Variovorax paradoxus: one gene and its partner. The protein of the gene in region 2 interacts with the protein of the main gene of each other region in a pairwise test. Links are inferred from orthologs where the notes say so. Each region holds a gene or a part of one and is shown on either strand. Other genes may lie near its edges. The genes, in order: ruvA and ruvC.

Region 1 (14,032 bases), 1.9 Mb from region 2 along the record:
CCCCGAATGCCGATGGTGGCGGTCTGGGTTTCGACGCGCACGGCGTCGGGGTTGGTCTTGCCGATGAGGCCCGTGATCATGCGCATCGAGCCGCGCAGCAGCGACACCAGCATGCCGCCGTCGCGGGTGGTGCCGTCGAAGTGGAATTCCTTGAGGTCCATGCGCGAGGACGGGCCGACCATCAGCGTGGTGTTGTCGCGCAGCACGACGGCCGCCGACGAATCCGGGCCGGTCACGATGCGATCGACCGCGCCCAGTGCGTCGCCGGGGGCTGCGTTGCGCGTGGCACCGGCGCCGTCGAGCAGCTGGACGCTGCCGCGCACCGACTTCACGAACCCGGCCTGCTGGGGTGCTGCGGCCGCGGGCGCCGCAGCGGCGGGTGCCTGGGCCTGGGCCAGGGTGGCTGCGCCGACGATGGCGAGCCCGAGGGCTGCGGTCAAAAAGTTCTTCATCATTTGCCTCTCTGTGACTGATTGCTTCGCAATGAGCGCAAATATTAAGGCGGAGGCGTTACATATGGTCACGCGGCTGATAATTCAGCCGATTCCTGCGACGTAATGCCCGCCCGCACAGGCCCTTTTTACCTGATCTTGTTCTTTCTGCATGACGTTGACCCCTAAAACGCTGCTTCGCGTCTCCGTCGCCGTGGCCCTGCTCACCATCCTCCTGAAGGGCTGGGCGGGCTACCTGACGAACTCGATGGGCCTCATCTCGGACGCCATGGAGTCGTGCGTCAACCTCGCGAGCGCCATGTTCGCGCTGGCCATGGTGACCATCGCCGAGCGCCCGGCCGACGAGGACCATCCCTACGGCCACCACAAGGCCGAGTACTTCTCGTCCGGCTTCGAGGGCCTGCTGATCGTGGCCGCCGCGGGCGCCATCCTCTGGGTGTCGGTGCTGCGGCTGATGGCGCCGCAGCCGCTCGAGCAGCTGGGCTGGGGCCTGGCGCTGTCGGTAATCAGCTCCGGGTTCAACGCGGCCCTGGCGTTCATGCTGTTCCGCGCGGCGCGCGCGCACCGCTCCATTGCCCTGGAGGCCGACGGGCGCCACCTGATGACCGACGTCTGGACCTCGGTCGGCGTGCTGGTCGGCATCGTGGCCGTGCACTTCAGCGGCTGGCTCTGGCTCGACCCGCTGATCGCCATCGGCGTGGCGCTCAACATCGTGCGCGAGGGCTTCAAGCTCGTGTGGCGCTCCTCTCAGGGCCTGATGGACGAAGCGCTCGACGCCGAGACCATCGCCACCGTGCGCGCCACGCTCGACGCCTTCGCCGCAAACCATGCCGAAGGCGACCGGCTGCGCTTCGACGACATGGTGACGCGCGGCGCCGGCCAGCGCCGCTTTGCCGACCTGCACATGCACGTGCCCGGCGACTGGACCCTGCAGCGCGCCGCCAACCTGCGCGACGAACTGGAGCAGGCCCTCATGGACGCCGTGCCCGGCCTGCGCGTGACCATTCAACTGCTGCCGCTCACCATGGAAGCGCGCGCCACCCGACTCGAGGACCACCATTCATGAAAGCCGTGCTCCAGCGCGTGGCGCACGCACGCGTCGACATCGCAGGCCAGACTGTCGGCGCCATCGAGACCGGCCTGCTGGTGCTGCTGTGCGCCGAACGCGGCGACACCGACAGCGTGGCCGACCGCCTGCTCGCCAAGATCCTCAAGCTGCGCATCTTCTCGGACGAGGCCGGCAAGATGAACCGCAGCGTGCAGGACATCGGCGGCGGCCTGCTGGTCGTGAGCCAGTTCACGCTGGCCGCCGACGTGAGCGGCGGCAACCGCCCCAGCTTCACGCTCGCGGCACCGCCCGACGAAGGCCGGCGGCTCTACGACTACTTCGTGGCGCAGGCGCGCGGCGCACATCCCGTGGTGGCGACCGGCGAGTTCGGCGCCGACATGCAGGTGCACCTGCTGAACGACGGGCCGGTCACGATCCCGCTGCAGATGACGGCGTAGGCCGGAGCACGGCCTCCCACGCCACCTTGGGTTCGTCGTAGCGCAGCACCCGCACCTCTTCGAGGTGCTGCAGCTGCCAGCCCTCGGCAAACAGCCGCTTGACCGCGGCGCGGTCGAAGAAGCGCTTGTGGATGCCGTCCACCTCGTAGAAGACATCCTCATCGTGGCCGCTCGCCGACGGGCCGCGTGCGCCGTGGTGCAGGTCGTTGACCGAGTTGAGGCGGCACAGCAGCATGCCACTTGGCCGCAGCACGCGATGGATGCGCCGCACCAGCGCCAGTGTCTCGTCCCACGCGAAGTAGTGCAGCGACAGGCTCGCGAGCACGGCGCCGACCGTGGTGCCCTCCGCCAGCGGCCACGCCTCGCGGAAATCGCCGCAGTGGAATTCCGCGCCCGTCGGCACGCGTTGCCGCGCCTGCGCCAAGGCCTCGGACGACAGCTCGACCGCCACCACCCGCAACCCGGCTTCGACCAGCGTGGCGGTATCGCGACCGGCTGCGCACCCCAGTTCGAGCACCGGCCCCTCGCCGGCGCATTCACGCAGCAGCGGCAGCCAGCGCGGCAACCAGGGATCGGTGTCGGACACTGCTGCGGCCTCCGGTCAGCGCCCGTACGGGCTGCGAATGCCCAGGCCCGCGAGGATCTCGATTTCGTACGCTTCCATCTCGTCCGCGTCGGCGTCGCTCGTCTCGTGGTCCCACCCTTGCGCGTGCAGCGTGCCATGCACCAGCAGGTGCGCGTAGTGCGCGGCGAGCGTCTTGCGGTTTTCTTTGGCCTCGCGTGCCACCACGGGCGCGCACAGCACCAGGTCGGCCATCACGACCGGGCCCTGCGCGTAGTCGAAGGTGAGCACGTTGGTGGCGTAGTCCTTGCCGCGGAACTCGCGGTTCAGGCGCTGGCCTTCTTCGGCATCGACGATGCGCACGGTGATCTCGCCGTCGATGTCCAGCGCGTGGCGAATCCAGCGGTTCACGCTGTGGCGCGGCAGCGCGGCGCGGTGGCGCTCCACGCCCTTGAAACGCCCGAACTGCAGCGACAGCGACAGCGCAGGAAGCAGCGAAGCCGCCATCTCAGTGGCCTCCCGCGCGCTTGCGCTGGCCGTCGTAGGCATCAACGATCTTCGCCACCAGCGGGTGACGCACCACGTCGGCACTCGTGAAGTGCGTGGTCGCGATGCCGGCCACGCGCTTGAGCACGCGCTCGGCGTCGATCAGGCCGCTGAGCTGGTGCTTGGGCAGGTCGATCTGGCTCACGTCGCCCGTCACCACCGCCTTGGCGCCGAAGCCGATGCGCGTGAGGAACATCTTCATCTGTTCCACCGAGGTGTTCTGCGCCTCGTCGAGGATCACGAAGGCGTTGTTCAGCGTGCGCCCGCGCATGAAGGCCAGCGGCGCAATCTCGAGCGCGTTGCGCTCGAAGGCCTTCTGCACCTTCTCGTAGCCCATGAGGTCGTACAGCGCGTCGTACAGCGGGCGCAGGTAGGGGTCGACCTTCTGCGTCAGGTCGCCCGGCAGAAAGCCCAGGCGCTCGCCCGCTTCCACGGCCGGGCGCGTGAGCACGATGCGCTGCACCGCCGCCCGCTCCAGCGCATCGACCGCGCAGGCCACCGCCAGGTAGGTCTTGCCGGTGCCGGCCGGGCCGATGCCGAAGGTGATGTCGTGCTTGGCGATGTTGTCCAGGTACAGCGCCTGCGTGGGCGTGCGGGCGCGCAGGTCGGCGCGGCGCGTGACCAGCATGGCCGCGTCCTCGTCGCTCATCGAGCCGTCGCCGGCCAGCGTGAGCTGCACCACGGCCGGGTCGATGGCGCGCTGGGCGATCTCGTACAACGCCTGCAGCACCTCCATGGCGCGCTGCGCGGTGGCCTTGGGGCCGTCGACCTTGAACTGCTCGTGGCGGTGCGCGATCTTCACGCCCAGGGCCTCCTCGATGCGGCGCAGGTGCGCATCCAGTGGGCCGCACAGGTGGCCGAGGCGCGAATTGTTCAGGGGGGTAAAGGTGTGTCGCAGAATCACGCCGGACATTTCAAGGAAAAAGGGCACCCATGATAGGCAAACTGACCGGCACGCTGGCAGAGCGGAATCCCCCGCAGGTGGTGGTGGACTGCAACGGCGTCGGCTACGAGGTCGACGTGCCGATGAGCACGTTCTACAACCTGCCGAACGTCGGCGCGAAGGTGTCGCTGCTCACGCACTTCGTCGTGCGCGAGGACGCGCAGATTCTCTACGGCTTCGGCACCGCCGAGGAGCGGGCGGCCTTCCGCCAGCTCATCAAGATCACCGGCGTGGGCCCGCGCACCGCGCTGGGCCTGCTCTCGGGCATGAGCGTGGGCGAACTGGCGCAGGCCATCACCACGCAGGAGCTGGGCCGGCTCGTGAAGATCCCGGGCATCGGCAAGAAGACCGCCGAGCGGCTGCTGCTCGAGCTCAAGGGCAAGCTGGGCGCCGACATCGGCCTGCCGGCGCATGCTGCGTCCGATGCGCAGGCCGACATCCTGCAGGCGCTGGTGGCGCTGGGCTACAGCGACAAGGAAGCCGCGCTCGCGCTGAAGGCGCTGCCGAAAGATGCGAGCGTGAGCGATGGCATCAAGATGGCGCTGAAGGCCCTGGCGAAGTGAGTTGGCGCGAGGCGTGGTCGCGCGCGCAGGCGCTGCGCCACGAGTCGACCGAGACCGACGCGGTGCTGATGCACACGGCGATGGTCCTCTCGGTGCCGATCATCTGGCTCTACGGTTTCGCGGGCGTGGCCTACGGCCAGTTGCCGATGCTGACGCCGGCCGGCTTCGTCGACATGCCGGGCGTCTGCGCATGGCTCACGGCGGTCATGGCTTTCGCGGTCGGCATCGTGTTCATCGACTGGCTGGTGCGCGGCGACGTGGCGCCGCCGCCGGTGCCGGCGTCGATCGTCGTGCGGCACTGGCAGTCGGGCTGGCCCCGGTCACCGGCGTTGCCGCCGCAGCCGTCGCCCGGCTTCCTGCAGGGCAGCGCGTCTGCGTTTCGCAACGTGTGCCTGAGCGTCGCGGCCATCGCCTGCCTGTCGGCGCTGGTGTTCAGCGGCCTCGACACGCTGGGCTGGTCGGTCGTCGCACGGCCGGGCGGCCTCGCACCGCGCGCCGAGTGGCCGCTGTACCCGCTGCCGTGGATCTGGCCCTGGCTGCTGCCGCTCGCGCGACAGCCCTTCATGCTCGGCACCGTCGTGATCGGTGCCGTGCTGTTCGTTGCGGCGATCCTGATGCGCTGGCGCCGGGTGCGCGGCGCGTGGTTTCCGTTTTTCGCGGCGCTGCCGATCCTCGTGGCGCCGAACTTCCTGGGCACTGCCGGCTTCGACTACGCCGCCGCGCGCGGGCTCGGCGGCCTGAACGAACCCGCACTGGCGAGTGCGCTCGCGCAGCATCCGGGGCGCTACAACGTCTACACTTTCCTGAGCCTGTGGTGCGGCATCGGTACCGGCACGGTCGGCCTCGTGCTCGGCTTCTGGTTCGGCCGCTCGCGGGTCATGGACGAGGACTGAGCGCTGGCCCGGCGCCCTGCAAGGAGACACCCTCTGTGAGCGCTTCTTTCTTCGACTCGCCCGCGCGCATGACCGGCGGCCCCCTCACGCCGCTGATGCGCGCCGAGATGCCGTTCGAGCTCGTCGCCCCGCGCCTGCAGGCCGTGTGCGGCAACTTCACCCCCGTGCCCATGCCGCGCCAGCAGACCGTGTCGGGCGGCATCGAGGTGCGGCGCGCCGGCGGGGTCGACGTGGCGCTCATCGGCCAGAACCTGCAGCGCGTGCACCGCGATGCGCAGGCCATCCGGCGCGACGACCGCGAACATTTCTTCCTCGTGTTCCAGGACCACGGCGGCGCGCTCATGTGCCATGGTGCGCAGCAGATCGCGGTGCAGGCCGGCGACATCGTGCTGATCGATTCGGCGCGGCCCTCGGAGTTCGTCTACGACGGCGCCAGCTCGCAGCAGGTGTCGGTGCACCTGCCGCGCGCCGACATGCTGGCGCGCTTCGGCCCCACGTTGCAGGGCGGCGTGTGCGTGCGGCGCGGCGATGCGCTGGGCTTTGCGATGCGCGCCATCCTCGCGCGCATGCTCGACAGCGGGCAGTCCGACGACGACCACCTCGTGGAGGCCTTTCTCGGCGTGTTCGGCTCGGTGCTGGTCGAGCGCGCGCGACAGTCGCCCGCGCTGCGGTCGCGCAACGCCGGCGAAGGTGTGCTGCGCCGCGCGATGGACCATGTGGCGCTGCAGTTCCACGACCCGGCCTTCCATGCGGGCGAACTGGCGCGGCACCTGGGCGTGTCGCCGCGGCTGCTGCAGCGGGCCTTCGAGGCAGTGGGCGTGTCGCCGAGCCGCCACATCCTCGACACGCGGCTGGCGGCGGCGCGCGACGCACTCGATGCGGCCGTCCGCCGCGGCGGCCCCGCGCCGGCCATCGCACAGGTCGCCTACGACTGCGGCTTCAACGACCTGTCGTTCTTCTACCGCGAGTTCCGCAAGCGCTACGGCGTGCCGCCGGGACGCCTGGCGCTTGGACCCCTGACGCACTGACGCCTGAGTCCATTCGCTGACGCTTGGCTCCAAGACGCCGGCCCCTGCTTTTCCTACATTGATCGGGCGCGCCCGCCCTGCGGCGGCGCGTTCCAGCGTCAACCTACAAGGACAAAGCAATGCAAGAGACAAGAATGACGATCGGTGGTCGCGCGGTGCCAGGCACGGCTTCCTTCGAAGTGCGCAACCCCGCCAACGGCCAGGTGATCGGCACGGCGCCGAACGGTTCGCGCGACGACCTCGCCGCCGCCGTGGCCGCCGCGCAGAAGGCCTTCACGAGCTGGTCGCGCAAGTCCGACGACGAACTGGCTGCCGCCTGCCGCGCCGTGACCGAGAAGATCGGCGCGCACGCCGAAGAGCTGGCGCGCCTGCTCACGCTGGAGCAGGGCAAGCCGCTCAACGGCCTCGGCTCGCGCTGGGAGCTGGGCGGCGCCGCGGCGTGGGCCGGCGCCACCGCGGCGCTGTCGCTGCCGCCGCGCGTGCTGCAGGACAACGCGCAGGGCCACGTCGAGATCTTCCGCAAGCCCGTGGGCGTGGTCGGCTCGATCACGCCGTGGAACTTTCCCGTGCTGATCGCCGTGTGGCACGTGCTGCCGGCGCTGCGCACGGGCAACACGGTCGTCATCAAGCCCTCGCCGTACACGCCGCTGGCCACGCTGCGCTTCGTGGAGCTGCTCAACGAGGTGCTGCCCGAAGGCGTGGTCAACAGCGTGAGCTGCGACGACCGCACGTCGAACCTCGGCGCCGACATGGCGAGCGACCCCGTCATCCGCAAGATCGTGTTCACCGGCTCCTGCGCCACCGGCAAGAAGGTGATGCAGTCGGCCGCCAGCACCATGAAGCGGCTCACGCTCGAGCTCGGCGGCAACGACGCCGGCATCGTGCTGCCCGACGCCGACCCCAAGGCCATCGCCGAAGGTCTGTTCTGGGGCGCGTTCCTCAACAACGGCCAGACCTGCGCGGCCATGAAGCGCCTGTACGTGCACGCGAGCATTCACGACGACGTGTGCGAGCACCTCGCGGCCTTTGCCAAGCAGGTGCCGATGGGCGACGGCATGGACGAGAAGAACGTGCTCGGCCCGGTGCAGAACCGCATGCAGTTCGACAAGGTCGCGCGGCTCGTGGCCGATGCGAAGACCAAGGGCCAGCTGCTCACCGGCGGTGCGCCGGGCGAGGGCCTGTTCTTCCCCGCGACGATCATTGCGGGCCTGAAGAACGGCGATGCGCTGGTCGACGAAGAACAGTTCGGTCCCGCGTTGCCCATCATCCGCTACACCGATGTCGAAGAGGCCATCCGCGCCGCCAACGACAGCGAGAACGGCCTCGGCGGTTCCGTGTGGTCAAAGGACATCGAGCATGCCAAGCGCATCGCGTCGCGCCTGGAGTGCGGCTCGGTGTGGATCAACAAGCACGGCGCCATCCAGCCCAACGCGCCCTTCGGCGGCGTGAAGGCCTCGGGGCTCGGCGTGGAGTTCGCGGAAGAAGGGCTGAAGGAGTACACCGACGCGCAGGTGATCTTCTCCTGAGTGAAGCTCAGAGCGTGGCGGGTGCCGCGCTCTGCCTACGTCCGCAGCGCGGCAGTCAGTGCGCCGAGCAGCGCAAGGGTTTCGACCAAACTCGGCGTGTGCAGCGGTGCCGGCCACGTGCTGTGGATCGCGACCACGAGCCGTTCTTTCGGATGGATGTAGATCTGCTGGCCGAAGATGCCGAGCGCGGCGAACAGGCCGCCGTCGAGCTCGGGCAGTGCCTTCGCGCCGGTCGGGAAGGTCCACCACTGGTAGCCATACCCCATCGGTTCGAAGCCCGCGAGCGTGCCGGGCGCGAGGTGGCTGGCTGCATCGACGCGCGTGGCATCGGCCACCCAGCCGTCGGGCAGCACCTGCTGGCCGCCGGCCACGCCGCCGCCGAGCACGAACAGGCCGAAGCGCCCGAAGTCGCGCAGCGTGGCGTTCACGCCGCTGCCGGTGAACTCCTGGCCATCGACCGCATCGAGCTGCCAGTAGGCATCGGCCTCCATGCCGAAGGGCGCCCAGATCTTTTGTGAGAGGTAGTCGCTGATCGGCCGGCGGATCGCGCTGGCCAGGATCTCACCGACGAGGCAGGTCTCGCCGGTGCTGTAGTTGAAGCGCGTGCCCGCCGGCGCCACGCGCGGGCGCTTCGCCATGAACTTCAGCACCGCGCCTTTTTCCTGCGTGAGCTGCACGCGCAGCAGCTGGCGCCGGTCGGAGTCGGCGTCGAGGTAGTCCTCGTTCCAGGCCACGCCCGAGCTCATCTGCAGCACCTGCTTCACTGTCACGTCGTCGTAGGCCGAGCCGCGCAGCGCGGGCAGGTAATGCACCACCGGGTCGTCGAGGCTGTCGATGTGGCCGTCTTTCACAGCCGCACCGACCAGCGTGGAGGTCAGCGATTTCGCGACCGAGAACGACAGCCACTTCGTCGCCGCGTCGTTGCCCATGGCGTAGCGCTCAAGCACGACGTGGCCGTCCTTGAGCACCAGCAGCCCGGCCGTGTGGTTGCGCGCCATGAAGGCGTCGATGCCGAAACGCTGTGCATCGATGGGTGCGCCCTCGGGCAGCGGATGCACGTGCGTGCCGCGCCGGATCGCGCGCGTCGCGTAGAGCCGGTCCATGTGGCGGTAGGTCGGCGCCTGCAGCGCGGGCGGCAGCGTCATCAGGTCTTCGTAGCGGCCGATGGCCGCGTCGGGCGCGCTCATTTCGCGGGAGGCCGGTTCAGCCCCAGCGTCGGCGTCTCGTCGAAGAAGTTCCACGGCTTGAGCAGCGCATGCACCCACTCGGTCGGCATGATCGGCCACTCCTCGGCGCGCGCGACGTGCGTGGTGCCGGTCGTGAGCCACACCACGTTGTCGGTGTTCACGATCTCCTGGTTGTCGGCCGTGAACTGGCCCAGCCCCGTGTCCTTGTTGGAGCGGTTCGGGTACTTGCCTTCGGGGAACAGCTCCTCGGGGTCGTAGCGCGTCACCCAGAGCTGGCGGTCCATGAAGCTCAGGCGGTGGTTGATCCACTCGTCCTTCGCGAAGTTGGCGCCCTTGGCAATCGGGTGCGTGCCGCCCGCGTACGGCACCAGCTGGTACGACACCGGGTTGCCGACCTTGTTGTTGCGCGACGGATTGCTCAGCAGGCGGATGGTCGAGGGGTCGAACTTCTGCGCTGCCTGCTGCTCGGTGCGCACCGTGCGCTGCACCGTCTGCATGGTGCTGGTGCGCGGGCCGCCGCGCGTGTTGGGCAGCACCACGGGGTCGACCTCGGTGAGCGTGTTCTGCTCGCCGTCCACATCGAGGTCGAGGCGGAAGTTGTAGATGTGCTGGTGCGTGGTGCCGACGATGTGGTGGTCCAGCAGCGTGCCGTAGCGCGTGTCTTCGGCGGCCGTCGGGTCCTGCATGGTGCGCGCCTTCACGCCCTTCACGGCCTCGATGCCAGTGGCGCCCGCATGGATGCCGATGGTGCCGTTCTCGGCGAACACCCAGTCGAACAGGTAGTCGTAGTTGCCCACCGTGCTGATCCAGCGCACCACCAGTTCGCGCCGCTCGGTGCTGATGTTGGGCTTGCCCATTTCCTGGTGCTTGAACTCGGGGTCGGCATAGCGCTCGAAGACCGCGATGGCGCGCGGCACCTTGGTGGGCGCGCCGGTGTAGTCGGCCAGCGTGGCATCGAGCAGCACGGCGTTCTGCGGCGCGTCCTTGTTCGGTTCGATGGGCGAGGTGAGCGTGCCCATGCCGTACTCGCCCGAGTCGAGGTAGGCCTTGAAGTACCAGCCGGTGTCGGGGTCGCCGTAGGGCACGATCATCCCGCCCAGCGAGCCCTCGTACATCACCTTGCGTTTCGTGCCCTTGTCGTTGTACGTGACGGTGGAGAGCACCAGGCCCACGCGCGCGTCGAGCCGCACGTGGAAGTCCCAGTTGCGCCAGTGCATCGTGTGGCCGGTGATCGTGTAGTTCTTGCCCTCGGGCTCGGTGATCTCCAGCGGCTTGGGCGCGGGCGTGGCCGCGCGGTCGCGCCCGTCGTAGGGCGTGGGCTTGAGCGGCACGGGCACGAGGCCGCCGTCCTCGATCTTGATGACCTTCTTCTGCTCCAGGTCGACCACTGCCACCAGCCCCTCGATGGGGTGCGCCCAGTAGTTGCCGTCGCCCACGTCCAGGTAGCTCACCACCTTCAGCAGGCGGTCTTCCTGGCGCAGCGAATCCTTGCCGTCGAAGTAGCCCACGGTGAGCGGCGTGGCGACCACCTTCTTCACGTCATTTATGCCGCGCGTGGCGAGCGCCCTGGCGTAGTCGGCGCTGGCCTCGATGGCGGTCTGCACGGTGGCGAAGTCGTCCAGCAGCACCATGCCGTGCGCGCCCTCGATGGGCTTCCATGCGGTGAGCGTGCGCGCCGCCAGATCGACCGTGCCTTCGATGACCTTCTTGCCGTCGAGCGCCACGAAGGCCGCCTGGCGCGGCGCGCGCACGGGCTGGCCGGTGAGCGCGAAGTTCCAGACCTCGTCCTTGGGCGGGCGCTTCACGCTGATCTCGGTGAAGCGCAGGCCGGCCTTGTAGCGCCCCGAGGCCTTCAGCACCTCGAGTGCGGTCTTGATCTCGGCCTCGGTGAGCGGGTTCAGCGGGTTGGGCACGCGCTCGACCACGAAGGTGGTGTCCAGGCTCGACTGGAACACCTGGTTCACGAAATCGTGCGGCACGTAGGCCGCGCCCTTGCGCATCGTCACGGGCACGTCGAGCTGCATCGGCTGGCCGTTGACCAGCGCCGTCTTCGAGCCGGGCTTCAGGCGCACCAGCGTGCCGTTGCGCGCCACGGTGAACACGTTGGCAAAGCTGTCCCAGCGCAGCGTGCCGCCGAAGTCTTCCACCGTTTTCTTGAGCGGCACCATGTGCGCCGCGCCGCCGTGGGCCCGGGCCGGCTCAGGGCTCAGTGTGCCGAGGGCGAACGCCAAAGCGGTGGCCAGGGCGGTGCCCAGGAGACGCCGCGCGGCCCCGCGGACCGGCGTTCGGTGGAAACTGCTGCGCATGGCTGCATCCTTCTTCGCATGTTGTGTGGGACAACCGCGAAGTTAAGAGCGCCGCCGGCGCAGGCGTTATCAAGATTTGGCAAACCACCGCGCGCGCGTGGCGGACGGCAGTTCGCCGAACAGGCGTGTGTAGTCGATGGCAAAGCGCGACAGGTGCCAGAAGCCCCAGCGCGCGGCGATGTCGCCGATGGTGTCGTCGCGGCAGGCCTGCATCTCGCAGCGCACGCGGTTCAGGCGCATCACGCGCAGGTAGGTGACGGGGCTCAGGTGCAGCACGTCCTCGAAGGCGTACTGCAGCGAGCGCCGCGACACGCCCGTGGCCGCGCACAGGTCGGGCACGCTGATGGGCTCGTCGGCGTGCGCCTGCATGTACTCGCGCGCCTTCGCCACGATGTGGCGGCGCGCCGCCGAGCTGGCGGGCAGCCGGGCCTCGAAGGCGTCGGAGCCCATGCACTGCAGCACCGCGTCGGCCAGCGACAGCGACAGCATGTGGCGCGCGGCCGGCTGCTCCAGCTGCGCGAGGTTGTCGCGCGCCAGCGACAGGGCGGCGCCGAGCAGGCGGGTGAACGCGGTCTCGTCAAAGCCCGAACGTTCGACTGGCGCGGGCACCGGCATGCGCAGCGCGAAGTCGGGCCCGAACAGCGTGGCGGCCAAGTCGGCCAGCGGTTCGGTGTCGACGCACACGGCCATGAGGTCCATGCCGGCGCCGGCCAGCAGCTCGAACTCGCGCTGCGGCGACAGCGCGATGAGCCGCCGCCCGTCGAGGTCATGGCCGCAGTACCAGCTGCCCGGGGCCGTGACGTCGATCACGGCCAGGCACAGCGCGCCCGGACGGCCGAGGCCGTGCTGCAGCACCGTCTGGTTGGCGTGTTCGTGGAACACCTGCACGAAGTCGAGGTGCAGGTCTTCGGACAGCCCCTCGAAGCGGCCGTTCGAGAGCTGCTCGTAGTGCTGTTTCCAGGTGCCCACGCCCGAGGCCTGGGCCTGGGCTTCGGTGGTGAGTTGTCGGCTGAAATGAAGGAGCTCGGTCATGGTGCGCGCCGGCGCAGTTGCCATCGCTCCACCGATGAGCAGAAACCGTGCCTGTCAGCGCGCAGTGTGTGGGAAGCGCCGCCGGCCGACCACGTTGCTTACCCTTGGTCAGGCCGGCCCGGGGCGCCTACTCAAGCGTCAGGCCGATGTCCTTCACCAGCGCGCCCCAGTCCCGCAGGTCGTTTCGGATCGTGGTGGCGAACTGCTCGGGCGTGTTCTGCGGCAGGTCGTTGAAGTTCAGCTCGTACATGCGGCGCACCACCGCGGGGTCGCGCAGCACCTGGTTCACGGCCTCGTTGAGCTTCTTCACGATCGCCGGCGGCGTCTTGGCCGGCGCCATCAGGCCGTACCAGGCGTAGGTGGTGAAGGGGTAGCCGCTCTCGGTCATGGTCGGCACGTCGGGCAGCATCGGGATGCGCGAGGGGCCGCTGTTGGCCAGCGCCCGGATGCGGCCGGCGCGCACGATCTCCACGGTCGACGAGATGTCGGCGAAGGCCGCATCGACCTGGCCGCCCACGAGGTCCTGCACGCAGGGGCCGCTGCCCTTGTAGGGCACGTGCGTCATCACGAGGCCGGCCTGCTTCTTGAGGCTTTCCATCGCCAGGTGGCCGCCCGAGCCGGCGCCCCACGAGCAGTAGCTGAGCTTGTCGGGCCGCGCCTTGGCGTAGGCGACGAACTCCTGGATCGTCTTCACCGGCAGGTCCTTGCGCACCAGCAGCAGGTTGCCGCCGCGCCCGACCTGCGCGATCGGCACGAAGTCTTTCTGCGGGTCGTAGGGCAGCTTCTTGTAGAGGCTGGGGTTCACCACCATCGTCGCGGCGTAGGTGAACAGCAGCCGGTAGCCGTCGGGCGTGGCGCGCGCCACCGCCTCGCTGCCGAGGATGCCGTTGGCGCCCGGGCGGTTGTCGACCACGAAGGGCTGCTTCAGGATCTTGCCGAGGCCGTCGCCGATGAGCCGCGCCATGGTGTCGGTGCCGCCGGCCGGCGCGGTGGGCACCACCAGCGTCACGGGCTTGTCGGGGTAGTTGTCGGCCTGTTGTGCGTGGCTGGCCGTTGCCAGTGCGGCCAGGGAGCAGGCGGCCAGCAGCGTGCGCAGGCCGAAGCGGAAGTGTTGTTCTGTGTTTGTCATGGTGCGTGTCTCCGATGGAAAGGCCTCAGCGGATGCCGAAGCGCGCCTGCGTGCCTTGTTCGATCATGTCCGCGCCGACGCGGTACAGGTTGCGCGAGACGTAACTGGGCACTTCGCGCGCCCGCTCGCGCAGCCATTCGGCCTTGAGCGAGCGCGCCTCGGCGATCTCGGGCGCGTCGCCCCCGGCGGTGGCCAGCAGGTCGATCACATGCAGCGCGAGCTGCCACTGCTTGCCGGCAGCCAGCGTGCGTGCCTGGTCGATCACGCCGCGCTTGTCGGTGATGGCGTCGGCCACCGCGCGGCCGATGGCCTCGGGCGCGGCCGGATGCAGCGAGGTCGGGTTGCGGTCCCACCAGCCG
Region 2 (14,179 bases):
CAACAACGCGGTCACGCTGCGCGCCAATGTGGCGCCGCAGCTGAAGGGCAACTTCTTCACCATCGACCTGGCGCGTGCGCGCACCGCCTTCGAGACGGTGCCGTGGGTGCGCAGCGCGGTCGTGCGGCGCGAGTTCCCGAACAAGCTGCGCGTGACGCTGACCGAGCAGGTGCCGGTGGCGGTGTGGGGCGAGGAGGCCGGCTCCAAGCTGATCAACGGGTTCGGCGACGTGTTCGAGGCCAACGTGGCCGAGGTCGACGGCGATCTGCCGCGGCTGGACGGCCCGATCGAGCAGGCTGGGCAGGTGCTGGGCATGTACCGCGTGCTCGCGCCGATGTTCGAGCCCTACGACTTCGACATCGCCGAGCTGCGGCTGTCCAGCCGCGGCAGCTGGAAGGTGCTGCTGGACAACGGCGCCGAGATCGAACTCGGCCGCGGCCAGAGCGACGAGGTGTCGGCGCGCCTGCAGCGGTTCCTGAAGACCGTGACGCAGGTCGCGGGCCAGTACCGCCGCACGGTGGCCGACGTCGAACGCGCCGATCTGCGCCACAACGACGCGTATGCCCTGCGGCTGCGCGGCGTCACCACGGTCTCGCCCGAGGCCCCAAGAAAAATCAAGTAGCGAATACCGAGGACATTGACATGCCCAAAGAATACAAAGACCTGGTCGTAGGCCTGGACATCGGAACCGCCAAGGTGATGGTGGTCGTGGCCGAGGTGCTGCAAGGCGGCGAGCTCAAGCTGGCCGGCCTGGGCATCGCGCCCAGCAACGGCCTCAAGCGCGGCGTCGTGGTGAACATCGACGCCACCGTGCAGAGCATCCAGCAGGCGCTCAAAGAAGCCGAGCTGATGGCCGACTGCAAGATCAGCCGCGTCTACACCGGCATCACCGGCAGCCACATCCGCGGCATCAATTCGAGCGGCATGGTGGCGGTGAAGGACAAGGAAGTCACGCCCGCCGATGTGGCCCGCGTGGTCGAGACGGCGCGCGCCATCAACATATCGAGCGACCAGCGCCTGCTGCTGGTGGAGCCGCAGGAGTTCGTGATCGACGGCCAGGACGTGAAGGAGCCGATCGGCATGAGCGGCATGCGCCTGGAGGCCAAAGTGCACATCGTGACCGGCGCGCAGAGCGCGGCCGAGAACATCATCAAGTGCGTGCGCCGCTGCGGCCTCGAGGTCGACCAGCTGATGCTGAACCCGCTGGCCTCGAGCCAGGCGGTGCTCACCGAAGACGAGCGTGAACTCGGCGTGGTGCTGGTCGACATCGGCGCGGGCACGACCGACGTGGCGATCTTCACCAATGGCGCGATCCGCCACACGGCCGTGATCCCGATCGCGGGCGACCTCATCACGAGCGACATCGCGATGGCCCTGCGCACGCCCACCAAGGACGCGGAGGACATCAAGGTCGAGCACGGCTACGCCAAGCAGCTGCTGGCCGACCCTGAATCGCAGGTCGAAGTCCCCGGCCTTGGCGATCGCGGCCCGCGCATGTTGAGCAAGCAGGCGCTTGCCGGCGTGATCGAGCCGCGCATCGAAGAAATCTTCTCGCTGGTGCAGCAGGTGGTGCGCGAGTCGGGCTACGAGGAAGTGCTGTCTTCCGGCGTGGTGCTCACGGGCGGCAGCGCCGTCATGCCCGGCATGGTCGAGCTCGGTGAAGACATCTTCCTCAAGCCCGTGCGTCGCGGCATCCCGAAGTACTCGAGCGCGCTCTCGGACATGGTGGCGCAGCCGCGCGCGGCCACCGTGATGGGCCTGCTCGAAGAGGCACGTTTTGCACGCATGCGTGGTTTCAAGGTCGCACAGAAGAACGGGTCCGTAAAGACTGCGTTCGGACGTTTCAAGGACTTCATCGTGGGGAACTTCTGACCATGAACCACTCCCCACTCTGGCTCGCACGCGCGGGCCCTCCGCTGCATTTCAACGAGCGATGGCGACGCACCGGTCCACCATCGCGACGGCGATCCCGTTGATCACGTCACGGCAAAAGAAATATTCATAGACACATAACGGCAACTGCAATATTCAAGGAGTTAGAAATGACCATCGAAATGATCGAAGTCGAAGAATTCAACCAGGGCACGCAGATCAAGGTGATCGGTGTCGGCGGCGGCGGTGGCAATGCGGTCGCCCACATGATGGAGCGTGGTGTGCAAGGCGTGCAGTTCGTTTGCGCCAACACCGACGCGCAAGCCCTGCAACGCAGCAACGCGCACAAGAACATCCAGCTGGGCATCAGCGGCCTGGGCGCCGGCAGCAAGCCCGAGAAGGGCCGTGACGCGGCCGAAGCCGCGGTGGACGACATCCGCGCCGCCATCGACGGCGCGCACATGCTGTTCATCACGGCCGGCATGGGCGGCGGCACCGGCACCGGCGCGGCACCCGTGATCGCGCGCGTGGCCAAGGAAATGGGCATCCTCACCGTGGGTGTGGTGACCAAGCCCTTCGACTGGGAAGGCGGCCGTCGCATGACCAACGCCGATGCCGGCCTGGCCGAGCTCGAAGCCAACGTCGACTCGCTGATCGTCGTGCTCAACGAGAAGCTGCTCGACGTGCTCGGTGAAGACATCACGCAGGACGAAGCCTTCGCGCACGCCAACGACGTGCTGAAGAACGCCGTGGGTGGTATCTCGGAAATCATCAACGAGTACGGCGGCGTGAACGTCGACTTCGAAGACGTGCGCACCGTGATGGGCGAACCCGGCAAGGCCATGATGGGCACGGCCGCGGCTGCAGGTCCCGACCGCGCGCGCATCGCCGCCGAACAGGCCGTGGCCTGCCCGCTGCTCGAAGGCATCGACCTCTCGGGTGCCAAGGGCGTGCTGGTGTTGGTGACGGCATCGAAGGGTTCGCTGAAGCTGAACGAGTCGAAGCTCGCGATGAACACCATCCGCGCCTACGCCTCGCCCGACGCGCACGTGATCTACGGTGCCGCCTACGACGAAAGCCTGGGCGACCAGATGCGCGTCACGGTGGTGGCCACGGGTCTGTCGCGCGCCGACGCACGCCGCCAGGCTCCGACGCTCGAAGTGATCCGCACCGGCACCGACAACATCCCGTTCACCGTGCCGACGCTCGGCGGCATGGGCCACGCGGGTGGTGGTTCGGGCAGCCAGCCCAACTACGACGGCATGGCCGTGCCCAGCGTGTGGCGCACCAACCGCACGATGGCCGCCGCCAAGGTCGACGCGCTGTCGTCGGGTGGCATGGACGACTTCGAAATCCCTGCATTCCTGCGCCGTCAGGCCGACTGACCGCAGGCCACCGAACGCAGAGGGCACGAGGGTTCGCAAGGGGACGGGGAAGACCTGAAAGGGACTGACCCCCGGCCCTAGGCGCTGCGTCCACCTCGTGCCCCTTGCGTCCACCGCCGGGGGCTCCCCGGCTTTTTTGTGTGCGCTTTCTTTTTTTGACCGGTCCATGTCTATCGCGGCCATAGCCAGGGGAATAGGGCGTCAAGGTCGCAGCCCGCCTAAAATCATGGGCGTGCTGCAACAACGAACCCTCAAGTCGATCAGCCGCGCCGTGGGCGTGGGGCTACACAGCGGCCAACGCGTGGAGCTGACCCTGCGACCGGCCCCGGCCGACACGGGCATCGTGTTCCGCCGCGTCGACCTGCCCGAGCCGGTCGAGATCCGCATGACCGCCGAATCGGTCACCGACACGCGCCTGGCGTCCACCGTGTCCACGGGCGGCGCCAAGGTGCAGACGGTCGAACACATCATGTCCGCCTGCGCGGGCCTGGGCATCGACAACCTCTACATCGACATCACGGCCGACGAAGTGCCGATCCTCGACGGGTCGGCCTCGTCCTTCGTGTTCCTGCTGCAAAGCGCGGGCATCGAACTGCAGAAGGCGCCGCGCCGCTTCATCCGCGTGCTGCGCAAGGTCGAGGTGCGCGAAGGCGAGGGCGCCAACGAGAAGTGGGCGAGCCTGGAGCCGTACCACGGCTTCAAGCTGAGCTTCGAGATCGACTTCGACCACCGCGTCGTCAACTCCACCGGCCAGCGTGTGGAGTTCGACCTGGGCACCGACTCGTACAGCCGCGACATCGCACGTGCGCGCACCTTCGGCTTCACCAAAGAGGTCGAGTACATGCGCAGCAAGGGCCTCGCGCTCGGCGGCGGTCTCGACAACGCCATCGTCATGGACGACACCAAGGTGCTCAATGCCGGCGGCCTGCGCTACGACGACGAGTTCGTGAAGCACAAGATCCTCGACGCCATGGGCGACCTGTACATCATCGGCAAGCCGCTGCTGGCCGCATACACCGCGTTCCGCTCGGGCCATGCGCTCAACAACAAGCTGCTGCGCGAACTGCTCTCGCACAGCGACGCCTACGAGGTCGTGACCTTCGAAGACGAGAAGCGCGCACCGCGCGGCTTCGGCGAAGTGGCGCGGGCCTGGTAAGCAGGCGCGCGCTTTTTCCGATGCTTCTCTTTCGCTGGGCCATCCTGCTGCTTCTGCTGGTGGCGGGCGTGTCCTTCGCGTTCTACGCGGGCACGGGGCAGGTCAAGTACCGCCGCTTCGGCTGGGTCGTGTTCAAGTGGACGGTGCTGGCGGCGCTGGGCTTCTTCGCAGTCCTGATCGCCGAGCGCGTCGCATAGCGCGAGCCGTTCAGTCGACCAGGGCCTGCAAGGCCTGCACCTGCTGCGCAAGCAGCGGCCCCTTGCGGTGCGCGGGCACCAGCAACATCAGCGTGTCTCCCAGCGCCTTCGGTCGTCCCCAGGGCGCGTGCAGCCGGCCCTTCTCGAGCAGCGGTGCCACCAGCCGCTCGCGCCCCATCAGCACCCCTTCGCCATCGAGCGCGGCCTGCAGCGCGAGGCTGTAGAGCGAGAAGTCCGGGCCGGCGGCCAGCGCGTCGGCCTCGGTTGACGTGGTGCCGGGGCGCACGGCCTGCAGCCAGCGGGACCAGTCGTCGCGCCACACCGTGTCGTGCAGGCCGCCGCAGCGCGCGAGCACGTCGAGGAGGTCGTCGAGCGGGCGCGGACGTCCGCTCTCCAGCGACGGCCGCACGCGCGGGCTGCACACGGGCACAAGGCGGTCGCGCGCGAGCGGGATGCCCGTCGCGCCGACGGCAGCCTCTGTATCGCGTGCGTAGAACAGCCCGAGATCGAAGGGCTCGCGCCGGAAGTTCGGCGGCTGCTCCAGCGCCGTCACCGACACCTGCACGCCGGGCAGTGCAACCTTCAGCCGCGAGAGCCGCGGCGACAGCCACAGCTGCGCCATGGCCGGCAAGGCCGCCACCTGCAGCGTGCTGCGGCGCGCGGCGGTCTGCGTTTCCTGGCGCAGCGCCTGCACGGCGAGGCCGAGCTGGTCGACCGCCGCACTGAGCGCGGGCAACGCGCGCCGGCCGTGCGCACTGAGCCGGATGCCCTGGCTGTGCCGCTCGAACAGCGCACCGCCGGCCCAGGTCTCGAGCGCCTTGATCTGCTGCGCGACGGCGGCGGGCGTCACGAACAGCTCCTCGGCCGCGCGCGCGAAACTGCCGTGGCGCGCAGCGGCCTCGAAGGCGCGCACGGCCGTGTGCGGCGGCAGGCGAGGGCGGGGTGGGGCGAGGGACATGGGGTGGAGGCCCAATTTTCTAGGGCTCGGGCCCAGTTTATCCGTGTTGCCGGCGCAGGCACAGGGCGCGACCATGCGGTCATTCCCTTCCTCAGCGAGACACCGCATGCCCGCAGCCCTTCACCGCCGTTCCTGGGTTCCCGCCGCCAGCGAGGACCACGTGCTCGCCATCGCCGCCGACGCCGCCGCGCGCGACGCCGTGGGCGTGGCCGCCGAGATCGAACGCCTCGTGGCCGACAACCACCGCATCCACGACGTCGACGGGCTGAACCTCAACCCGGCCACCAACGTGATGAACCCCGCCGCCGAAGCGCTGCTGTCGCGCGGGCTGGGTTCGCGCCCGTCGCTGGGCTACCCCGGCGACAAGTACGAGATGGGGCTGGACGCCATCGAGCGCATCGAGGTCGTCGCCGCCGAGCTCGCGGCCGAGGTGTTCGGCGCGCGCTTCACCGAGGTGCGCGTGAGCTCCGGCGCGCTGTCGAACCTCTACGTGTTCATGGCGACCTGCCAGCCCGGCGACACGATCATCGCGCCGCCGCCCGCCATCGGCGGCCACGTGACCCACCACGCGGCGGGCGCGGCCGGGCTCTACGGCCTGAAGACCGTGCCGGCGCCGGTCGATGCCGACGGCTACTCGGTCGACGTGGTCGCGCTGGCGAAGCTCGCGCGCGAGGTGAAGCCGAAGCTCATCACCATCGGCGGCAGCCTGAACCTGTTCCCGCACCCGGTGTCCGCCATCCGCGAGGTGGCCGACAGCGTGGGCGCGAAACTGCTCTTCGATGCCGCGCACCTCTCGGGCATGGTGGCCGGCAAGGCCTGGCCGCAGCCGCTCGAAGAGGGCGCGCACGCGATCACCATGAGCACCTACAAGAGCCTGGGTGGCCCGGCCGGCGGGCTGATCGTGTCGAACGATGCGGCGCTGATGGAGCGCATCGACGCCATCGCCTACCCGGGGCTCACGGCCAACTCGGACGCGGGCCGAACGGCCGCACTGGCCCGTGGCCTGCTCGACTGGAAGGTGCATGGCGTGGCCTATGCGGCAGCGATGCGCGATACCGCGCAGGCGCTCGCGCGTGCACTCGATGCCGAAGGCCTGCCCGTGTTCGCCAAGGCGCGCGGCTTCACGCAGTCGCACCAGTTCGCGCTCGAGGCTGCGCGCTGGGGCGGTGGGCAACGCGCCGCGAAGCAGTTGGCCCAAGGCGGGTTGCTGGCCTGCGGCATCGGCCTGCCGATCGCGCCGGTCGACGGCGACATCAACGGCCTGCGCCTGGGCGTGCCCGAGATCGTGCGGCTGGGCTTCACGCCCGAGGACATGCCGCAACTGGCCGGCTGGATCGCGCGCGCGCTGGCAGGCGATGCGCCCGCCGTGGCTGTCGAGGTGCGCGAACGCCGCCGGCGCCTGGGCGATCTGCGCTACATCGTGCGCTGAAACCTCAGCGCGAACGCCCTTGCCGGTAGGTGCCGGCGTGGGTCTTCGACAGCTCGGCCGCTTCCGCGAGCCGTGCCATCGAGCGGCCAACCTGCGCGTGCGTGATGGCGATGCCCAGCGCGTCCGCCGCGTCGGCGCCCGGCAGGCCGGGCAGGTCGAGCAGGCGCTTCACCATCTCCTGCACCTGCGCCTTCGCGGCCTGGCCGTGGCCTGCCACGGCCTTCTTCATCTGCAGCGCCGTGTACTCGGCCACCGAGAGGTTGTGGCTCACCAATGCCGTCACGCAGGCGCCGCGCGCCTGGCCCAGCAGCAGCGTCGACTGCGGGTTGACGTTGACGAAGATGATTTCGACCGCCGACGCATCGGGCTGGTAGCGCGCCGTGATCTCGCCGATGCCGTCGAACAGCACCTTCAGGCGCGCCGGCAGGTTGCCGCTGCCCAGGTGCCGGGTGCTGATGGTGCCGCTGGCCACGTAGCGCAGCGCATGGCCGTCCGCATCGACCACGCCGAAGCCGGTGGTCTGCAAACCGGGGTCGATGCCGAGAATCCGCATGAAAAGGAAGCGTAAAGGCCTAAGCCCGGGTGAGGAAGATCGAAGAAGGTGCGAATTCGTGCGGGATGCGAGGGTATCGCGGGCAGAATCCGCCGGTTCTTGCATTCCGCCCCGCTCCGCGCGGGGCGCGCCACACAAGGAAGCGAAGGTGAATGTAGTCGAGTCCTCCGCACAGCAGCAACTGAAGCAACTCAAGCCACTGAACGACGCCCAGTCCCCGCTCGCGCGCCTGCAGCCTCCCGCCGAACGCGCCGCCGGGAGCTTTCGCCAGGCGGAGCTGTTGAGCGACCTCGGCCGCCGTCGCGAGGCGATCGCCGCCTGCAGCCAGTTGATCGCCGAGTTTGGCGCGCTGCCCGACGCCGCCGTGGTCGTGCCCTGCTGCCAGGCGCTGCGACTGCTCGCGCACGTGCTGCGCCAGCTGCACCGCCCGGCCGACGCGCTGGCCACGCTCGACCGCCTGGTCGCCGCGCACGGCGCGCGCAGCGAGCCCGAGATCCGCGCGCACATCGCCCACGCGCTCTACCAACGCACTTGGCTCATCGACGATGCCGCGGCGCGTTGCGAGGCCTGCGACTTCATGAGCGAGCAGCTCGATGCGCAGGCCGATGCCGAACTCGATGTGTGGCGGCTCGACGCGCGTTTGCTCAAGGCCGAGATCGAACACCACCGCGGCCTGCCGCAAGACGCATTGGCCACGCTCGACGCCGCCATCGAACGCTTCGAAGGCGGCACCGATCCCGGTGTGGTGCTGCGCGTGGCGCGGGCCCGGCTGGCTGCGGTGCTCAACCTGCGCGAGCTGGCGCAGCACACGCAGGCGCAGGTGCTGTGCCTGCAGGTGGCCGACCAGATCGAGGCTGGGCTGGCCGATGCCGCACCCGAGCTGCGGCTGGAAGGCGTGCGCGCGCTGGCCCTGTTCTTCGACGGCCTCGGGCTCGACGAGGTGGCGCGCCGCGCCGAGCTGGTCGGCTGGCTGCTCGACCGCTACGGCCACGACGCCTCGGCGCAAGTGCGCCGCCTCGCGGCCGTGCGCGCCCACGACTGGGCCGTGGGGCTGCGCGACCAGGGCGACGGCGAGGCCGCGCTGGCCGCCTGCGAGCGCCTGCTCGGCACTTTCGCGCGTGACGGCGACGCCGTGGTGCAGCGCACCGCGGCCACCACCTTGCTGCACAAGGGCTTCGTGCTGCTCGATCTGCTCGGGCGGCCCGAGGCCGCGCTCGCGGTGTACGAGCCGCTCGTGGCAGCGTCGCGCGACGGCGCCACGCCCGAACTGCGCGAGCTGCGCGTGAAGGCGACGGCCGGGCGCGAGGCCTGCCTGAAGCGGCTGCGCAAGACCGGCGGCCTCGAGGCCGGCGAGTTGTCGGCCGAGCTCTTCGATGCGGCGTGCGACACCGTCCGCGAAGGCCGCAAGCTCGGTGACGCGGGCGCATCGCGCGAAGCCATCGCGCTGTTCGACGAGGTGCTCGCGGCGCATGCCGCCTCGCCGCACCCGCTGATGCGCCGCCAGTGCGCGCGCGCCTTGTCGCACAAGACCTTCTGCCTGCTGGCACTGGAGCACTTCGTCGAGGTCGTCGAGGCCGCCGACGCGATGGACGCGCGCTACGGCGCGGATGTTTCCACCGAGATGCAGTCGCAGGTGGCGCTGTGCCTGCAATACAAGAGCACCGCGCTCGACCGCCTCGCGCGGCCCGCCGACGAGATGCGCGTGCACGACGAGATCGTCGCGCGCTGGGGCAATTCCGAGTTGCCCGACCTGCGTGCGCGCGTGGCCGGTGCGCTGTTCCGCAAGGGCGCCGTGCTGCGCCGCGCGGGCCGGTTCGCCGAGGCCGTGGCGAGCTACGACGAGGTGATCGCGCGCACGGCGATGGCGCGGGACAGCGCGCTGCAGCTGTGGGCCGCCAAGTCGATGATCAACAAGGCCAAGGCCTTCGACAAGATGGACGACCTGCCAGGGCAGGCCAAGGCCTACCGCCTGCTCATCGCGCTTCGGCGAGTCGGGCGACGCGGCCTTGCGCGGGCGTGTCGCCAATGCCTGCGAATGGCTGGCCGAGGCCGAGGGCCGGCAGGGGCGGGTGGCGGCGCAGCGCGAGGCGCTCGAACAGGCGCTGGGGCGTTTCGGCACTGCGCTGTCGGCCGAGCAGCGCACGCGGCTCAAGCGCGAGCTTCAGGCGCTGAAGACGAAGGCGTTGGGACGGCGCGCGAAGCAGGCCTTCGACCGGGTGGTGCGGCGCAAGGCCTGATCGCCCAGTGCCGCCCAGTGCTTCAGACGTTGAAGTACCAGCGGATCGAGTGGAAGAAGATCGGCGCCGCGAAGCACAGCGCATCGACGCGGTCGAGCAGGCCGTTGGCGCCGGTCACGCCCACGCCCTTCTGGCCCCAGTTCGGAATGCCGCGGTCGCGCTTGAGCGCCTTCATCACGAGGTGGCCCATGGAGCCCGCGACGCAGGCAATGATCGACACCGCGAGCGCCTGCCCGAACTTGAACGGCGTGATGAACGAGAACAGCGCACCGACCAGACTGGCCACGACGATGCCGATGCCCCAGCTGGTCCAGTTGAAGCTGCGGCTCACGTTCGGCGCGAACGGCGTGCGCTGCATGCGCCGCGAGATCAGGTGCTGCACCAGCACCGAGGTCTGCACCACGAACACCAGGAAGAACACGAGGAACGCGCTCTTGCCTTCGTAGCCCGGGAAGGTCAGCAGCAGCAGCGCGGGCACGTGGCTCATGCCGTAGACGCAGACCATGATGCCCCACTGCAGCTTGGCGTTGCGCTCCAGAAAATGGCTCGGGTCGTTCGCCAGCGCGCTCGCCACCGGAATGGCGAGGAACACGTAGACCGGAATGAACACCGTGAACAGGTCGAAGCGCGCCGTGGCCACCAGCCAGAACTGGATCGGCAGCACCACGAAGAACGCGAGGATCAGGCTGCGGTGGTCGCCGCGCCGCGTCGGCGAGAGCGTGATGAACTCGCGCAGTGCAAAGAAGGAGATCAGCGCGAACAGCACGGTGGCCACCGTTTCGCCCAGTGCCCAGCCGATCCAGAACACGATCACCATGAACCAGGTGGTGCCCAGCAGCGCGCGCACATGCGCCAGCTCGGCCTGCCACGATTCGTCGTGCACCGGGTTGCGCCGCTCCTTGAAGCTCAGGAAGAAGACGGTGGTGCTCACGATGACGAGCAGGCCGAAGACGATCAGGAAGAGGGCCGCGACCTGTTCGGTCGGGCTGAGGCTGCGCAGGAACTGGTTCATACCTTCAGACGTCGCGCAAAGCGATCACGGCGGCACGTGCGCGGTCGAGAAAGGGCCGGCGCTCTTCGCCGTCCTCGACGCGGATCGGGGCGCCGAAGGTGACGGAGCACAGGATGGGCACGGGCACGATCTCACCTTTAGGCATCACGCGCTGCACGTTGTCGATCCAGGCCGGCACAAGGACCACGTCGGGGAACATCGTCGCCAGTACGTACAGGCCCGACTTGAATTTCTGCGGCTCGCCGGTGTGGCCGCGCGTGCCTTCGGGGAAGATGATGATCGAGTCGCCGCTGCGCAGCGCGTCGATGAGCGGCGCGAGCGGGTCGGCGGCGGGCGGCTCGGGCGCGGCGACTGGTGCGTCGGGTTCGATGACGGGCGGCGGTGCGACCGGTGGTGGGGGCGGCGGGGGCGCGGGAAGGTCGAGCTGGCCCTGGATTTCTTGCGGCGCCTCGGCGACGGTGATCGTTTCGATCGGCAGCAGCGGTTCCATCGAGGGCTCGATGCGCTCGGCCGGTGCATTGGACGCCGCGGGTGGCCGCACCTCAGGCGGCGGTGGCGCAACCGGTGCTGCCGCAGCCGCAGGCGCCGTGGCTGCACGCTCGACGTACACCGCGTTGAACACCTCCGTCGTGATCCAGCGCTTGACCGGCGTATTCGCCCAGTAGTCGCGCGCCGCGATCGGCCGCGTGATGCTGCGCAGTTCTTCGGGCAGCGCGGCCCAGATCATCACGAGGTCCGCGTGGCTCTGGTGATTCGCGAAGTAGATGCGCTGCTCGGCTTTCGGCGGACAGCCGTACCAGCGCGCCTGCGCGCCGGTGAGCAATCGGACGATTCCCAGCAGCAACCAACCTGTGAGCTTTGCCAGCATATGGAGGCGATGATACGGGCCATGCGATGGCGTTTCGATCTTCTTTCCCTGGCGTGGGCGGTGGCCCTTTTTGTACTACTCGTCCTGCTGGCCACCGTCGGCGCGCGCTGGGGCTGGGTGCGAAGTTTCTTCGGCGACGTGCTGGCCGTGGCGTGGGTGTACGTGGTGTTCAAGACCTTCGTCGCCACGCGCGTGCTGCCGCTCGCGCTGGCCGCCTTCGGCGTGGGGCTGCTGGTCGAACTGGGGCAGCTCCTCGCGTCGACGTGGCAGCTGCACATTCCGAACCGCGCGCTGCGCATCGTGCTCGGCGCCACCGCCGACTGGTGGGACGTGGTGGCCTACGCGATCGGCTTCGTCGCCGTGCTGGCGGTGGAAGCGGCGGTGCGCAAGCTCAGGGCAGGTCGACCGCCGACATCCGCGCCACGATCGTCGATGCCCGCCCGTTGATGTACGACGAGTTGGGTCGCCGCTCGAAGAACTTCGGGCTCGGCAGCATCACGGCCAGGCGTGCGGCCTCGTGTGAACTCAGGCGCGCGGCCGGCTTCTTGAAGTAGTACTGCGCCGCGGCCTCGGCGCCGAACACGCCTTCGCCCCATTCGACGTTGTTCAGGTAGATCTCGAGGATGCGCCGCTTGTCGAGCAGCACCTCCAGCAGCGTGGCGAGCACCAGCTCCTGGCCCTTGCGCAGCATGGTGCGTTCGCCCGACAGCAGCAGGTTTTTCGCGAGCTGCTGCGTGATGGTGGAGCCGCCGCGCAGCGGGGCCGGCTGCACCGGCTTGCCGCGCGCCGCCGCGCGCGCCATGCGCTTGGCGGCCAGTTGTTCGGCGCGGGCGTTGCGCTGGCGCGCACGTTCGATGGCCTCCCACTCGACGCCGTTGTGGTCGACAAAGCCGGCGTCCTCGCTCGCGATCACGGCGCGCTTGAGGGAGTCGTTGATCTGTGTGTACGGCACCCAGTCCTGGCGCCATCCGCCTTCGCGGCCCTGCGAGAGCGCGACGCGCCAGGCCTCGGAGCGCTGGAAGGCCGTGCTCTGCGGATCGACGACCGCCATGGCCGCGATGCGCACCACGAAGAACAGCTCGAGCGCCAGGCCCGCCACCACGAGGCAGGCGATCAGGCGCAGCAGGCCCTTCATGCGCCGGCGGCGAGCGAGGCGCGCAGCTCGGCCAGCACCTGGGCCGAGGGCGGGCGCACGCCGCGCCAGAATTCGAAGGCTTCGGCGGCCTGCTCCACCAGCATGCCGAGGCCGTCGCGTGCGACCGCGCCGTGTGCTTCGGCCCAGGCCATGAAGCCTGCGGCGGCGGGGCCGTACATCATGTCGACGGCCAGCGCGCCGGGGCGCAGCACCTGCGCGCTCACCGGCACGGCGTCGCCCGCGAGGCTGGAGGCGGTGGCGTTGACCACCACGTCGAAGGCGCCGGGCACTTCGTCGAGCGCCCAGGCCTCGAGCGTGGCGCCGTGGCGCAGCGCGAGCGCGGCATGGCGCTGCACCAGCGCGATGGCCTTGTCGAGCGTGCGGTTGGCCACCACGATGCGTGCGGCGCCCGCGTCGAGCAGCGGCCCGAGCACGCCCGCCGCAGCGCCGCCGGCGCCGATGAGTAGCAGCGACCGGCCTGCCAGCGGCACGCCGGCGTTGCGCACGATGTCGTTGACCAGGCCGATGCCGTCGGTGTTGTCGGTGTGGATGCTGCCGTCGGCCTCGAAGCGCAGCGTGTTCACCGCCTGCGCCAGCGTGGCGCGTTCGCTGGTGTGCTGCGCGAGCGCGGCGGCGTCGAACTTGAAGGGCACGGTGACGTTGCAGCCGCGCGCGGTGTCGCCCTGCGCGGCGGCCTCGCTGCGGAAAGCGGCGATGCCTTCGGCAAACGCGCCGATCGGCACCAGCCGCCGGCCGTAGGCCATGGGCTGGCCGCAGAGCTCGGCAAAACGCGCGTGGATGCGGGGCGAGCGGCTGTGCTCGACGGGGTTGCCCATGACGCAGTACTGATCCATGGCCGGTGTTCCGTGTTCTGCTGTGGGGGTTACTGGGACGACAGCTCGATGGTCTCGTCGCGCGTGAACTTGAAGCGCGACTGCAGCACGATCTGGTCGGTCTGCTTGCGCATCGCGTCGGTGAACTTGCCGAAGTTGCCCACGCTGCGCACGATGGCCTGGGCCCGGCGGTCGAGCGTGGTGTCGCCCGAGCTTTCGTCGACCACGGTGTCGAGCACACGCCCGTCGTGGTTGATGGTGACGGTCATCTTGAGTTCGCCGTAGAGCTTCTTGCCGGCCGCGGTCGGGAAATTCTCGGTGCCCTTGACCTCGATGCGCCGGCGCAGCGTGTCGACGTACAGCGCGTAGGCCGCCTCGCGCGTGGCGGGGCTCAGGTAGCGCTTCTTGGGGCGCGCGTTTTCTTCGTTCACGCGGCGCTCGATCTCGGCGAGCAGCGCGACCATCTGGCGGCGCTTTTCTTCGCGCGCGACGGCTTCGGTCGGGTCGCCGGCCTGGCGCGGATCGGGCACGGGCATGGCGGCCA

The links.
Region 1: the proteins of ruvC (region 2) and ruvA interact in binary tests that used the Escherichia coli proteins (3 or more experiments, as listed by UniProt). The link is inferred for Variovorax paradoxus from one-to-one orthologs.

What each region holds. Positions count from the first base shown.
Region 1 is NZ_CP045644.1:2,345,309-2,359,340, forward strand. What follows is about bases 3,035-5,785. They hold ruvA (Holliday junction branch migration protein RuvA), read left to right. Parts: upstream 3,035-3,999; coding sequence 4,000-4,572; downstream 4,573-5,785. Other genes in these bases: GFK26_RS10770 (PhoH family protein), read right to left, coding at 3,035-3,979; GFK26_RS10780 (hypothetical protein), read left to right, coding at 4,569-5,465; GFK26_RS10785 (helix-turn-helix domain-containing protein), read left to right, coding at 5,501-5,785. Also shown: GFK26_RS10745 (FecR family protein), read right to left, coding at 1-455; GFK26_RS10750 (cation diffusion facilitator family transporter), read left to right, coding at 604-1,518; dtd (D-aminoacyl-tRNA deacylase), read left to right, coding at 1,515-1,958; GFK26_RS10760 (class I SAM-dependent methyltransferase), read right to left, coding at 1,930-2,544; rRNA maturation RNase YbeY, read right to left, coding at 2,560-3,027; more of GFK26_RS10770, read right to left, coding at 3,029-3,034; more of GFK26_RS10785, read left to right, coding at 5,786-6,493; GFK26_RS10790 (aldehyde dehydrogenase family protein), read left to right, coding at 6,613-8,019; GFK26_RS10795 (serine hydrolase domain-containing protein), read right to left, coding at 8,055-9,206; tynA (primary-amine oxidase), read right to left, coding at 9,203-11,512; GFK26_RS10805 (helix-turn-helix domain-containing protein), read right to left, coding at 11,582-12,544; GFK26_RS10810 (Bug family tripartite tricarboxylate transporter substrate binding protein), read right to left, coding at 12,672-13,673; GFK26_RS10815 (alkyl sulfatase dimerization domain-containing protein), read right to left, coding at 13,699-14,032. UniProt on the Escherichia coli protein: The RuvA-RuvB-RuvC complex processes Holliday junction (HJ) DNA during genetic recombination and DNA repair.
Region 2 is NZ_CP045644.1:470,221-484,399, reverse strand. What follows is about bases 5,777-8,674. They hold ruvC (crossover junction endodeoxyribonuclease RuvC), read right to left. Parts: upstream 7,551-8,674; coding sequence 7,002-7,550; downstream 5,777-7,001. Other genes in these bases: glyA (serine hydroxymethyltransferase), read left to right, coding at 5,777-6,997. Also shown: GFK26_RS02135 (cell division protein FtsQ/DivIB), read left to right, coding at 1-622; cell division protein FtsA, read left to right, coding at 643-1,872; cell division protein FtsZ, read left to right, coding at 2,043-3,257; lpxC (UDP-3-O-acyl-N-acetylglucosamine deacetylase), read left to right, coding at 3,490-4,413; GFK26_RS33940 (hypothetical protein), read left to right, coding at 4,434-4,610; GFK26_RS02115 (LysR family transcriptional regulator), read right to left, coding at 4,621-5,568; more of glyA, read left to right, coding at 5,675-5,776; GFK26_RS02095 (phosphatidate cytidylyltransferase), read right to left, coding at 9,810-10,799; GFK26_RS02090 (lysophospholipid acyltransferase family protein), read right to left, coding at 10,804-11,667; GFK26_RS02085 (DUF2809 domain-containing protein), read left to right, coding at 11,677-12,114; mtgA (monofunctional biosynthetic peptidoglycan transglycosylase), read right to left, coding at 12,059-12,802; aroE (shikimate dehydrogenase), read right to left, coding at 12,799-13,656; GFK26_RS02070 (energy transducer TonB), read right to left, coding at 13,686-14,179.